Linked DNA regions of Variovorax paradoxus. The protein of the gene in region 2 interacts with the protein of the main gene of each other region in a pairwise test. Links are inferred from orthologs where the notes say so. Each region holds a gene or a part of one and is shown on either strand. Other genes may lie near its edges.

The links. The genes of interacting proteins can lie anywhere in the genome.
Region 1: the proteins of leuS (region 2) and ligA interact in binary tests that used the Escherichia coli proteins (3 or more experiments, as listed by UniProt). The link is inferred for Variovorax paradoxus from one-to-one orthologs.

What each region holds. Positions count from the first base shown.
Region 1 is NZ_JAUSXG010000001.1:2,235,513-2,241,238, reverse strand. Bases 2,741-5,698 are described here. They hold ligA (NAD-dependent DNA ligase LigA), read right to left. Parts: upstream 5,286-5,698; coding sequence 3,195-5,285; downstream 2,741-3,194. Other genes in these bases: QFZ42_RS10470 (cell division protein ZipA C-terminal FtsZ-binding domain-containing protein), read right to left, coding at 5,308-5,698; QFZ42_RS10480 (hypothetical protein), read right to left, coding at 2,741-3,093. In the rest of the region: QFZ42_RS10500 (amino acid ABC transporter permease), read right to left, coding at 1-394; QFZ42_RS10495 (amino acid ABC transporter substrate-binding protein), read right to left, coding at 391-1,425; QFZ42_RS10490 (DoxX family protein), read left to right, coding at 1,599-1,994; def (peptide deformylase), read right to left, coding at 2,036-2,575; more of QFZ42_RS10480, read right to left, coding at 2,641-2,740; more of QFZ42_RS10470, read right to left, coding at 5,699-5,726. UniProt on the Escherichia coli protein: DNA ligase that catalyzes the formation of phosphodiester linkages between 5'-phosphoryl and 3'-hydroxyl groups in double-stranded DNA using NAD as a coenzyme and as the energy source for the reaction.
Region 2 is NZ_JAUSXG010000001.1:4,881,535-4,887,379, reverse strand. Bases 2,510-5,714 are described here. They hold leuS (leucine--tRNA ligase), read left to right. Parts: upstream 2,510-2,883; coding sequence 2,884-5,514; downstream 5,515-5,714. Other genes in these bases: QFZ42_RS23280 (LPS-assembly lipoprotein LptE), read left to right, coding at 5,530-5,714; QFZ42_RS23290 (Bug family tripartite tricarboxylate transporter substrate binding protein), read right to left, coding at 2,510-2,680. Outside these bases: QFZ42_RS23300 (CMD domain-containing protein), read left to right, coding at 1-627; QFZ42_RS23295 (NAD/NADP octopine/nopaline dehydrogenase family protein), read right to left, coding at 631-1,710; more of QFZ42_RS23290, read right to left, coding at 1,703-2,509; more of QFZ42_RS23280, read left to right, coding at 5,715-5,845.

The DNA.
Region 1 (5,726 bases), 2.6 Mb from region 2 along the record:
ACTGCACGAGCAGCGGCACGTTACGCAGCAATTCGACATACGCCGTGCAGATGCCGCGCAGCAGCACATGCGGCGCGAGCCGGCCAATGCCGATCAGGGTGCCGAGCACGACCGAGAAGATGGCGGCGGGCACCGAGGCGCGCACCGTGTTGACCAAGCCCGCGAGGAAGGCGCGCCAGAACGGCTGGCTGGCGTCGAAATCGATCCAGCCTTCGCTGATGGAGAAGCCCGCGGGCTCGGTCAGAAAGTCGAAGCCCGACCGAACGCCGCGTGAGCGCAGGACTTCGAGCGCATGGTTCACCACCCAGGCGGCGCCGGCCAGAACGGCCAGCACCAGCAGCGCCTGGACGACCCAGGCCAGCCAGGCGCCGCGGCGCGAGGCTTCCCGGCTCATCGAACCGGTGGTGCGTAGATCAGGCCGCCCTTGTTCCAGAGGTTGTTCGAGCCGCGCGGCAGCTTGAGCACCGATTTCGGCCCGACGTTGCGCTCGAACATCTCGCCGTAGTTGCCCACGGCCTTGATGGCGCGGAACGACCACTCCTTGTCGAGGCCCAGCAGCTTGCCCAGGTCTTCGCCGGTGCCGACCAGGCGCTGTTGCGCCGGGTCCTTGCTGTTGGCCTTGAGCTCGTCAGCGTTGGCTTGGGTGACACCGAACTCCTCGGCCTCGATGAGCGCATTGGGCACCCACTTGGCAATGGCAAACCATTCGTCGTCGCCGCGGCGCACCAGCGGTGCGAGCGGCTCCTTGGAGATCAACTCGGGCAGGATGACGTAGTCGTCTGGGTTGGGTGCTTCCTTGTTGCGCAGGCCCGCAAGCGCCGAAGCGTCGGTGGTGAAAGCCTGGCACCGGCCCGAGAAGAAGGCCTTGAACGAGGCTTCGAAGCTTTCGAACACCACCGTCTTGACCGGAATGTTCTGCGCACGGAAGTAGTCGGACACGTTCTTTTCGTTGGTGGTGCCCGACTGCGTGCAGATGGTCGCGTTCTTGAGCTGCTTGGCGCTCGTCACCTTGAGCTTCTTCGGCACCAGGAAACCTTGGCCGTCGTAGTAGGTGATGGTGGTGAAGTTGAAGCCCAGCGAGGCGTCGCGCGTCAGCGTCCAGGTGGTGTTGCGCGCGAGGATGTCGATTTCGCCGGCCTGCAGGGCCGAGAAACGCTGCTGCGAATTGAGCGGCACGAAGTCGACTTTTTTCGCGTCGCCCAGCACGGCGGCCGCAATGGCGCGGCAGGTGTCGACGTCCAGGCCCGACCAGTTGCCCTGCGTATCGGGTGCGGAAAAGCCGGCCACGCCGTTCGTCACGCCGCATTTCACGGTGCCGCGCTGCTTGACGGCATCCAGCGTTTTGCCGGCGATGGCCGGAGCGGCGGCCGCAAAAGCGACAACGGATGCGGCAACGGCCAGCGCGGGGCGGAATCGGTTCTTCATTGGTGTGTTCTCCTCAACAACAAGCAAAAGGCAGTGTACGGGGCGGCGCGCCACTCTGCCAAAGAACGGACGGTGGAATGCATATGCCTGATCGGCCCAGGTCCGGGCTTTTCTTGTCCACGGCACATTCACTAACATATGGCCCTTCAATCACTTTCACCAGGAATCTGTTCATGACCAAATCCGATGACACCGGCAAGCTCGTTCTGCGCGTTGCGCTCGGCATCCTCATCCTTTTGCACGGCATCGCGAAGGTCGGCAAGGGGGTCGATGGCATCGGCGGCATGTTGGCATCCCATGGCTTGCCGGCCGCCATGGCATACCTGGTCTACGTCGGCGAGATCCTCGCTCCCGTGCTGCTGATCGTCGGGCTGCTCACGCGTCCGGCCGCGCTGATCGTTGCGCTCAACATGGTGGTGGCGATCTGGCTCGTGCACCAGAAAGATCTGGGCGGGCTCAATGGCCAAGGCGGCTGGGCGCTGGAACTGCAGGGCATGTTCCTGTTCTCGGCGATTGCAATCGCGCTCTTCGGCGGCGGCCGCTTCGGCCTCGGCGGCAAATACAACTGAAGAAAGCATGCGGCCGGTGACGAACCGGCCGTTCTTACTTTTCAGTCGTCGTCGTTGGCATCGAGCCCTGGAAACAGGACGTCGGTGTAGCCGAAGCGTGAGAAATCGCGCACCCGCATCGGGTAAAGCTTGCCCAGCAGGTGATCGACTTCGTGCTGCACCACGCGCGCATGAAAGCCGCTCGCCGTGCGGTCGATCGGGTCGCCGTACGGGTCGAAGCCGGTATAGCGGATGCTAGAGAAGCGCGGCACCACGCCGCGCAGTCCCGGCACCGACAGGCACCCTTCCCAACCCTCTTCTTCCTCGTCGCCGATCGGGGTGATGACGGGATTCAGCAGCACGGTGCGCGGCACGGGCGGCGCGTCGGGGTAGCGGGGGTTGACGGCATCGGTGCCGAAGATGACGAGCTGCTGGTCGACGCCGATCTGCGGCGCGGCCAGACCGGCCCCGTTGACCGCAAGCATCGTCTCGAACATGTCGCGCACCAGCAGGTGCAGTTCGTCGGTGTCAAAGGCGGCCACCGGCTGCGCGATGCGCAGCAACCGGGGGTCGCCCATTTTCAGGATTTCGCGAATGGCCATGGCGGGATTATCGCGACAGCCGAGTGGTGCTGTTCGCCTCCGGCCCACACCGCGATCACCAGCGATCAGGGAGGCGTTTGCGAGGGTGACTTGGAGTCGGGCGACGTGTAGAGCCGTTGGCGAGCGGTCGGTGGCGGCGTGCGGTACTGCGGCAAGGGCGACACGCCCGTGTTCCCGGTCGGCGGCACGATCGCGCCGCCACCTGATGGCCGCCCACCGCCCCAGCCCGGACGCACGGGCGCCACCGGGTAACCGGGGCGCACCGCCGGATAACCCGGCCGCCCGTAGTAGGGCCGGTCACCGTAATAAGGCCGACCACCGTAGTAGGGACGGCGCCCTTCGTAGTAGCCGCCGCCCTCGATGTAGACGGGCGCTGGCTGAACGACCACCGGGTTGTCGTAATACGGCTGAGAGTAGCCCCCGCTGTAGTAGGGGTCGCCAGGAACAGCCACGCAGCCGCCGAGCAGCGCGAAGCCGCCGATGGCGACGCAGGTACCGAGAACACGAATTTTCTGCATAAGGGACTCCTTGTCAGCCTTCTGTCTTCAACGTCAGCTTGTAGTCCCTGTTGACTGCGCTGGTGTGAAGTGGCGTAACTGGCGGTAAGAACGCTGCGTTTTCACTCTTCAGCCGGCACTCCGCTGGCGAGTATCTCCAGCATACCCGCCTCGTCGATCACGCTCACGCCGATCTCGCGCGCCTTCTCGAGCTTGCTGCCGGCTTCCTCGCCCGCAACCAGGTAGCTCGTCTTCTTGCTGACCGAGCCGGCCACCTTGGCGCCAGCTGCTTCCAGTTTGTCCTTTGCTTCGTCCCTGCTCAGCGTAGGAAGGGTGCCGGTGATCACGAAGGTCAGCCCCGCCAGAGGCTTGGGCGCCCGAGCGGCGGGCTCGCCCTCCTCCCAGGTCAGCCCGCAGGCTCGCAACTGCTCGACCACTTCGCGGTTGTGCGGCTGGTCGAAGAAGGTGCGCAGGCTTTGCGCGACCACGGGGCCGACGTCGTTGACCTCGAGCAGTTGCTCTTCGGTCGCATCCATGATCGCGTCGAGCTTGCCGAAGTGCTTGGCCAGGTCTTTTGCGGTGCTTTCGCCCACATGCCGGATGCCAAGCCCGAACAGGAAGCGCGGCAGCGTGGTTTTCTTCGACGCTTCGAGCGCATCGACGAGGTTCTTGGCCGACTTCTCGGCCATGCGGTCCAGGCCCGCCAAGGTGGTGAAGCCGAGCTTGTAGAGGTCGGGCAAGGTGCGGATCAGATTCGCATCGACCAATTGCTCGACCAGCTTGTCGCCCAGGCCGTCGACTTCGACCGCGCGCCGCGCTGCAAAGTGCAGGATGGCTTCCTTGCGCTGCGCCGCGCAGAACAGCCCGCCGGTGCAGCGGTAGTCCACCTCGTCTTCTTCGCGCAGCGCTTCCGATCCGCAGACGGGACACTGGCGTGGCATGGTGAACAGCGGCCCGCGCTCGGTGTCGGGCTTGGCCAGGCTCTCGGGCACCACGCCGACCACTTCGGGAATCACGTCGCCGGCGCGGCGCACGATGACCTTGTCGCCCACGCGCACATCCTTGCGGCGGGCTTCGTCTTCGTTGTGCAGCGTGGCGTTGGTCACGGTGACGCCGCCGACAAACACCGGCGCAAGCTTGGCCACCGGCGTGAGCTTGCCGGTGCGGCCCACCTGCACCTCGATGCCGAGCACCTCGGTGAATTGCTCCTGCGCAGGGTACTTGTGCGCCACCGCCCAGCGCGGCTCGCGCGAAACGAAACCGAGCTGCCGCTGCAACTCGATGCTGTCGACCTTGTAGACCACGCCGTCGATGTCGTAGGGCAAGGCGTCGCGCTGGCGACCGATGTTCTCGTGGAAAGCGATCAACTCGATCGCGCCCTTTGCGCGCGCAGTTTGCGTGGCAACCGGAAATCCCCACGCGTGGAACTGCTGCAGCCAATCGAACTGGGTCGGAAAGTCGGGTCCGCCTTCGCTCGCCGGCGTGACCTCGCCGAGGCCGTAGGCAAAAAAGCTCAGCGGGCGCGCCGCGGCAATCGCCGGGTCGAGTTGGCGCACCGCGCCGGCCGCTGCATTGCGCGGGTTGACGAACACCTTCTCGTTCTTCTGGCCGGCCGCGATCTTCTCGCGCTGGCGCTCGTTGAGTGCGTCGAAGTCTGCCCGCTTCATGTAGACCTCGCCGCGCACTTCGACCACGGGCGGCGCCTTGCCTTTGAGCCGCAGCGGAATATCGCGCACCGTGCGGATGTTCTGCGTGACCTCTTCCCCCACCTCACCGTCGCCGCGCGTGGCGGCCTGCACCAGCACGCCGTTCTCGTAGCGCAGATTCATGGCCAAGCCGTCGAACTTGAGCTCGCAGACGTACTCGACTTGCGGCCCGTCTTCGGCCAGGCCGAGCTCCTTGCGCACGCGCGCGTCGAAGGCGCTGGCGCCGCCGGGCGTGATGTCGGTCTCGGTGCGGATCGACAGCATCGGCACCTTGTGGCGCACCTTGACGAAGCCGTCGAGCACTTTGCCGCCCACGCGCTGCGTGGGTGAATCGGGCGTGCGGAGATCGGGGAACTCGGCCTCTATGGCCTGCAGCCGCTGAAACAGCTTGTCGTACTCGGCGTCAGGCAGCTCCGGCGCGTCGAGCACGTAATAGAGATGGGAGTGCTTGTGGAGCAGTTCGCTCAGTGCGGCGGCTTCGCGTGCCGCTTCGTCGCGCGTTGTCATGGTGTCTCCCGAAGAAATCGGACTAGCTGAAGAGGCGACGCGCCAGCGGCGAACCGGCGGCCAGGTCGCGCGATTCGAGCGTGTCGTAGAGCTGCTCGAGGTCGGCGCCGATCACATCCATGGTTTCTTCGCGCAGCAGCTGTCCGTCGCTGTCGGTCACCACGCCGTCCATCTCGCGCGCCAGCGTGGCGGCGGCTTCGCGCATGCGGCTGAACGGCTGCTCGGCGCGATCGACCTGCGGCACGTCCAGGCTCAGGCTGAGTTCACGGATGGCCGATTGCGCGGGATCGTCGGCCAGCGCCGCCTGGGTGTCGAACGAGAGCCCGAGGATCGGCGGCAGTCCCGCTTCGCTGGTCGGCAGCACCATGCGGCCCGGAATGATGCCGGCCACGAAGCCCAGCCGGGCCGCGTTCTGCTGCACGTAGCCGGGGCTCCAGGCCG
Region 2 (5,845 bases):
CCGCACCCCGGTGCGAAGCACGAAGCGCTTCCAGCGAACACGCCGATCCGCATCAAGGGCTTCACCAACGAAGTGCTGGGCTGGAAGCCCTGGCTCGAACCCGTCGATGTCGCCGCGGCCACGCCGACGCAGCTGGCCGCGCTCGACGAGATGAGCCCGCAGGCGCGCACCTCGCCGTATTTCCTGGTGCTGGCGCACCAGCCCGAGATGCTGCTGCAGCGCTCCATCGCCTTCAACGCGATCATGTTCGCGCCGGGCGGCATGCCGCGCGCGGAGCGCGAGCTGGGCGCCACGGTGGAATCGCGCGTCAACGGCTGCGTGTACTGCGCCTCGGTGCACGCGCAGCGCTTCGAGCAGCTTGCCAAGCGCAACGACGTGATCTCGCAGGTGTTCGACGAGCCGGCTTCGGCCGGCACCACGCCGCGCGAGAAGGCGATTGTCGAGTTCTCGATCCGGCTCGGTGCCGAGCCCGGCAAGGTGTCGGCCGAGGACGTGCGAACGCTGAAAGAGGTGGGACTGGCCGAGCTCGAGGTTCTCGACCTGATTCATTCGGTGGCGCTTTTTGCCTGGGCCAACCGGCTGATGCTCAACCTGGGCGAGCCGGTGTTTCCCCAAGCCGTGTCATAAGCTTCACAGGCGGCCGAGCAGCCCGGCCACGGTTTCACGCGCCAGGCCGAGCGGTTCGAGCAGATCGTTTTCCCGCCGGTAATCGGCGCCGTTGACCAGCGACGCGGCATCCACGATGGTGCGCGTCGCGGGCGTGGGCACGCCGGCAATCCGGCCGAGTGCCTCCACGAAAGCCAGGCCGTAGGGCATGTCTTCGGTCAGGTAGCGGGTGTCGGTGCGCACCGGCCCCGGCGGGCCGCCGCGCTTGGCATGCAGCTCGGCCGCGATGTCTTCGAGCCGCGTCGATTCGGTGCCGAAGGAGCGCGCGAAGTGTTCCTCGATGGGACCGAGTTCGATGCCGAAGGCCTTGGCGACGGCGCGCCGCTCCAGGTCCAGCGCCTCGATGGCGCGGGCCACGCCGGGCGTCATACAGTGGTACTGCGGCCAGTTCTCGGCGCGCTCGATGCGGGTCCAGTTGAAGACGGCGAGCGGGCCGTGGGACTGCGGATTGACATTCGCGAGCGCGCTGGCGAGCGTGTTTTGCTGCGGGAAGAAGCCGTCGCCGAACAGGGCCGCGCACAGGTCGATGGCCTGCGAGAGGCTGGAGCTCGGCAGGGCGGACACGCCGACGGCCTTGCGCCGCGTCATGACCTTGACCTGCGTGGCGGATTCCCGCCGGGCGGTCAGCACCGTGGTGCCGAAGCTCGCGACCGTCACCTGTTTGCTCGCGCGCCTTGCGCTTTCATAGAGATAAAGCGACGACAGCGAGGCCATCGAGCTGACGATCACCGTCTGCCCGTCGCGCAGAAAGGGCAGCAGCGCGTCCATCACGTGCTTGTGGCCGTTGACCGGCAGCGCCAGCAGCAGCACGTCCGACACATGGCACAGCTGCGCCGCGTCGTTGGCGACTTCGACCGTCACCGTGCAGGGCTGCACGCCACCGGCTTCGAGCGGCTGCGTGCGCAGGGCCTCGGCGCCCTGGCCGCCCGGCGACCAGAGCGTGACGCCGTGGCCCGCCTGCCGCAGCCATGCCGCGCTGGCGAGTGCAATCGCGCCGGTGCCCGCAATGCCGACGCGATAGCGTCCTCCCGTGGCTTCAGTCAACCTTGATCCCGCCCTGCTTGATCACCGTCGCCCAGCGCTGGCTGTCCTCCGAAATGACCTTGCCCAGCGCCGCGCCGGCGCCGCAAGTGTTCACCGCGCCGAGCTGTGCGAAACGCTGTTTCGTTTCCGGCAGGTTGCACACCTCGACCAGTGCCGCGGAAAGCTTCTCGACGCTGGCCGCCGGCATGCGCGCAGGGGCCATCACGCCGACCCAGACCGGCACGTCCATGCCGGCGAGGCCCGTTGCTTCGGCCACCGTCGGCGGCGTGCCGAGGCTGGGGAGGGCCGCGCGGGAAAACGTGCCGAGCACGCGGGCTTTACCGCTTGCGACCATCGGCTCGATGGAGGCCGCGCTGGTCACGATCAACGCCACCTGTCCGCCGAGCAGGTCGGTCAGCGCCGGCGCCGCGCCGCGGTACGGCACATGCAGCAGGTTCACGCCGCCCGCCTGCGCCAGCAGCGCGCCCGTGAGGTGCGACACCGTGCCGTTGCCGGTCGAGGCGTAGGTCACCTGGCCGGGCTTGGCCTTGGCGTCGCGCAGCACGTCGGCCAGCGTCTTGTAGGGGCTTTCGGTGCGCACGGCCACGGTCATCGGCGTGTCGCCGACCAGCGCCACGGGCGCGAGGTCGTGTACCGGGTCGTAGGGCAGCTTGGCCTGCAGATGGGGCGCGATGGTGATGGCGCCGCCGGTGGCCAGCAGCACGGTGGCGCCGTCGGTCGCCTTGGCCACCGCGTCGGCCGCCAGGATGCCGCCCGCGCCCGCCTTGTTGTCGACGACCACGCTGCCGCCGAGCTTCTCGGTGAGCTTGGCGCCCAGGTAGCGGGCAATCACGTCCTGCGCGCCGCCGGGAGCGAAGGGCACGACGATGCGCAGCGGCTTGTCGTTGGCCGGCTGCGCATGAAGCGGCAGAACGGCGAGGCCGGCGGCGGCCGCGAGGCCCAAGGCGAGGTGTTTCAGCAGCAGTTTCATGGTGTTTTTCCGTCCGCATCATGCGATGGCAGTCGTGCATTTTTCGCGAAACACCGAGGAACCGGCTTTGCCGGGCCGCTGGTGTTGCCCCCGGTAGGGGGTGGGAGAAGCGACACGAAGTGCGCGAAGCCTGGGGGCGAGTCTAGTCCGGCGCGATAATCCGCCTTCCCCGGCCGCTCCGAGCCGGGCTCTGCCGAACCGTCATGAACCCCAGCTACAAACCCAGCGACGTCGAGTCCGCTGCCCAGGCGCAATGGAGCGCCGCCGATGCCTACCGCGTCACCGAGGACGCGGGCCGTAAAAAGTACTACGCCTGCTCGATGCTGCCGTACCCGAGCGGCAAGCTGCACATGGGCCATGTGCGCAACTACACGATCAACGACATGCTCACGCGCTACCTGCGCATGAGCGGCTACAACGTGCTGATGCCCATGGGCTGGGATGCGTTCGGCCTGCCGGCCGAGAACGCGGCGCTCAAGAACGGCGTGCCGCCGGCCAAGTGGACCTACGAGAACATCGACTACATGCGCGGCCAGCTCCAGGCCATGGGCTTGGCGATCGACTGGAGCCGCGAGATCGCCACCTGCGATCCGAGCTACTACAAGTGGAACCAGTGGCTGTTCCTGAAGATGCTCGAAAAGGGCATTGCCTACCGCAAGACCCAGGTCGTCAACTGGGACCCGGTCGACCAGACCGTGCTGGCCAATGAGCAGGTGATCGACGGCAAGGGCTGGCGCACCGGCGCCACGGTCGAGCGCCGTGAAATTCCGGGCTACTACCTGAAGATCAGCGACTACGCCGAAGAGCTGCTCGAGCACACCCAGCACAAGCTGCCGGGCTGGCCCGAGCGCGTCAAGCTGATGCAGGAGAACTGGATCGGCAAGAGCGAGGGCGTGCGCTTCGCCTTCACGCACGACATCCAGGACGCGAGCGGCCAACTGATCCAGGACGGCCGCATGTACGTGTTCACCACGCGCGCCGACACCATCATGGGCGTGACCTTCTGCGCCGTGGCGCCCGAGCATCCGCTCGCCGCGCATGCCGCCACGCTCGACCCCAAGGTCGCGGCCTTCATCGAGGAATGCAAGGCCGGCGGCACCACCGAGGCCGAGCTCGCCACGCAGGAGAAGAAGGGCGTGCCCACGGGCCTCACGGTCAAGCACCCGATCACCGACGAACAGGTGCCGGTGTGGGTCGGCAACTACGTGCTCATCAACTACGGCGACGGCGCCGTGATGGGCGTGCCCGCGCACGACGAGCGCGACTTCGCCTTCGCCAACAAGTACGGCATCGAGATCATCCAGGTGGTGCTGGTCGACGACGAGCCGCACTTCGACTATCACAAGTGGCAGGACTGGTACGCCGACAAGCAACGCGGCGTGACCATCAACTCCGACAACTTCAGCGGCATGACCCACAAGGAGGCCGTGGCCGCCGTGGCACACGCGCTGGCCCAGAAGGGCCTGGGCGAGATGCAGACCACCTGGCGCCTGCGCGACTGGGGCGTGAGCCGCCAGCGCTACTGGGGCACGCCGATCCCGATCATCCATTGCGACGAGCACGGCGCGGTGCCGGTCCCCGAGCAGGACCTGCCGGTGGTGCTGCCGACCGACTGCGTGCCCGACGGCTCGGGCAACCCGCTGGCCAAGCACGAAGGCTTCCACGCCGGCGTGGTCTGCCCCGTCTGCGGCAAGCCCGCGCGGCGCGAGACCGACACGATGGACACCTTCGTCGACAGCTCGTGGTACTTCATGCGCTACTGCGACCCGAAGAACGACCAGGCCATGGTCGCCGAGGGCGCGGACTACTGGATGCCGATGGACCAGTACATCGGCGGCATCGAGCATGCGATTCTTCACCTGCTGTACGCGCGCTTCTGGACCAAGGTGATGCGCGACCTCGGCCTGGTGAAAGTCGACGAGCCCTTCAGCAAGCTGCTCACGCAGGGCATGGTGCTGAACCACATCTACTACCACCGCGACGAGCGGGGTGGCAAGAACTACCACCCGCCGCTGGAAGTGACGCCCGTGCTCGACGCGCAGGGCCGCATCGTCGGCGGCACCACCGCGGACGGCAGCAAGGTCGAATACGGCGGTGTCGGCAAGATGGGCAAGAGCGAACGCAACGGCGTCGACCCGCAAGACCTGATCGAGAAGTACGGCGCCGACACCGCGCGCCTGTACACCATGTTCACCGCGCCGCCCGAAGCCACGCTCGAGTGGAACGACGCGGCCGTCGAAGGCAGCTACCGGTTCCTGCGCCGGGTCTGGAACTTCGGCGTGGCGCAGGCCGACGTGCAGCCCGTGGCGGCCGGCGGCCAGTCCTTCGGCAAGAACGCCCAGGCGCTGCGCCGTGAGGTGCACACCGTGCTGCGCCAGGTCGACTACGACTACCAGCGCATGCAATACAACACCGTGGTGTCGGGCGCGATGAAGCTGCTCAACGCGCTGGAGGGCTTCAAGCCCGACGGCAGCGCCGGCGACACCGCCGCGCTGCGCGAAGGCTTCGGCATTTTGCTGCGCTGCCTGTACCCCGCCACGCCGCACATCGCCTTCCAGCTCTGGCAACAGCTCGGCTACGACAAGGAACTCGGCGGCCTGCTCGATGCGCCTTGGCCGGTGGTCGACGTGGCCGCGCTCGAGCAGGACGAGATCGAGCTCATGCTCCAGGTCAACGGCAAGCTGCGCGGCGCGCTGCGCATCCCGGCCGGTGCTTCCAAGGCCGAGATCGAGCAACTCGCGCTCTCGTGCGACGACTTCGTCAAGTTCGCCGAAGGCGCGCCGGCCAAGCGCGTCATCGTGGTTCCCGGCCGGCTGGTCAACGTGGTCATTTGAACGAACGACAGAAGCATGAAGAACAACCATCGCATTGCCTCGCTGCCGCGCCGCGGCCTTCTTCTGGGTCTCGCCGCCGCGGGCGCGGGCCTGGGCCTGTCCGGCTGCGGGTTCGAGCTGCGCAAGGCACCCGTGTTCGCGTTCAAGACACTGTCGGTGTCGGGCAATTCGGAGCTGATCAACCGCCTGCGCCGCGAAATGCGCGCTGCGGGCACCGTGACGCTGGTGCCGGCCACCGAGGCCCAGACCGCCGACGCGATCCTCGAGATCCTTGGCGAAAACCGCGACCGCATCGTGATCTCGACCAATTCGGCCGGGCTGCTGCGCGAAC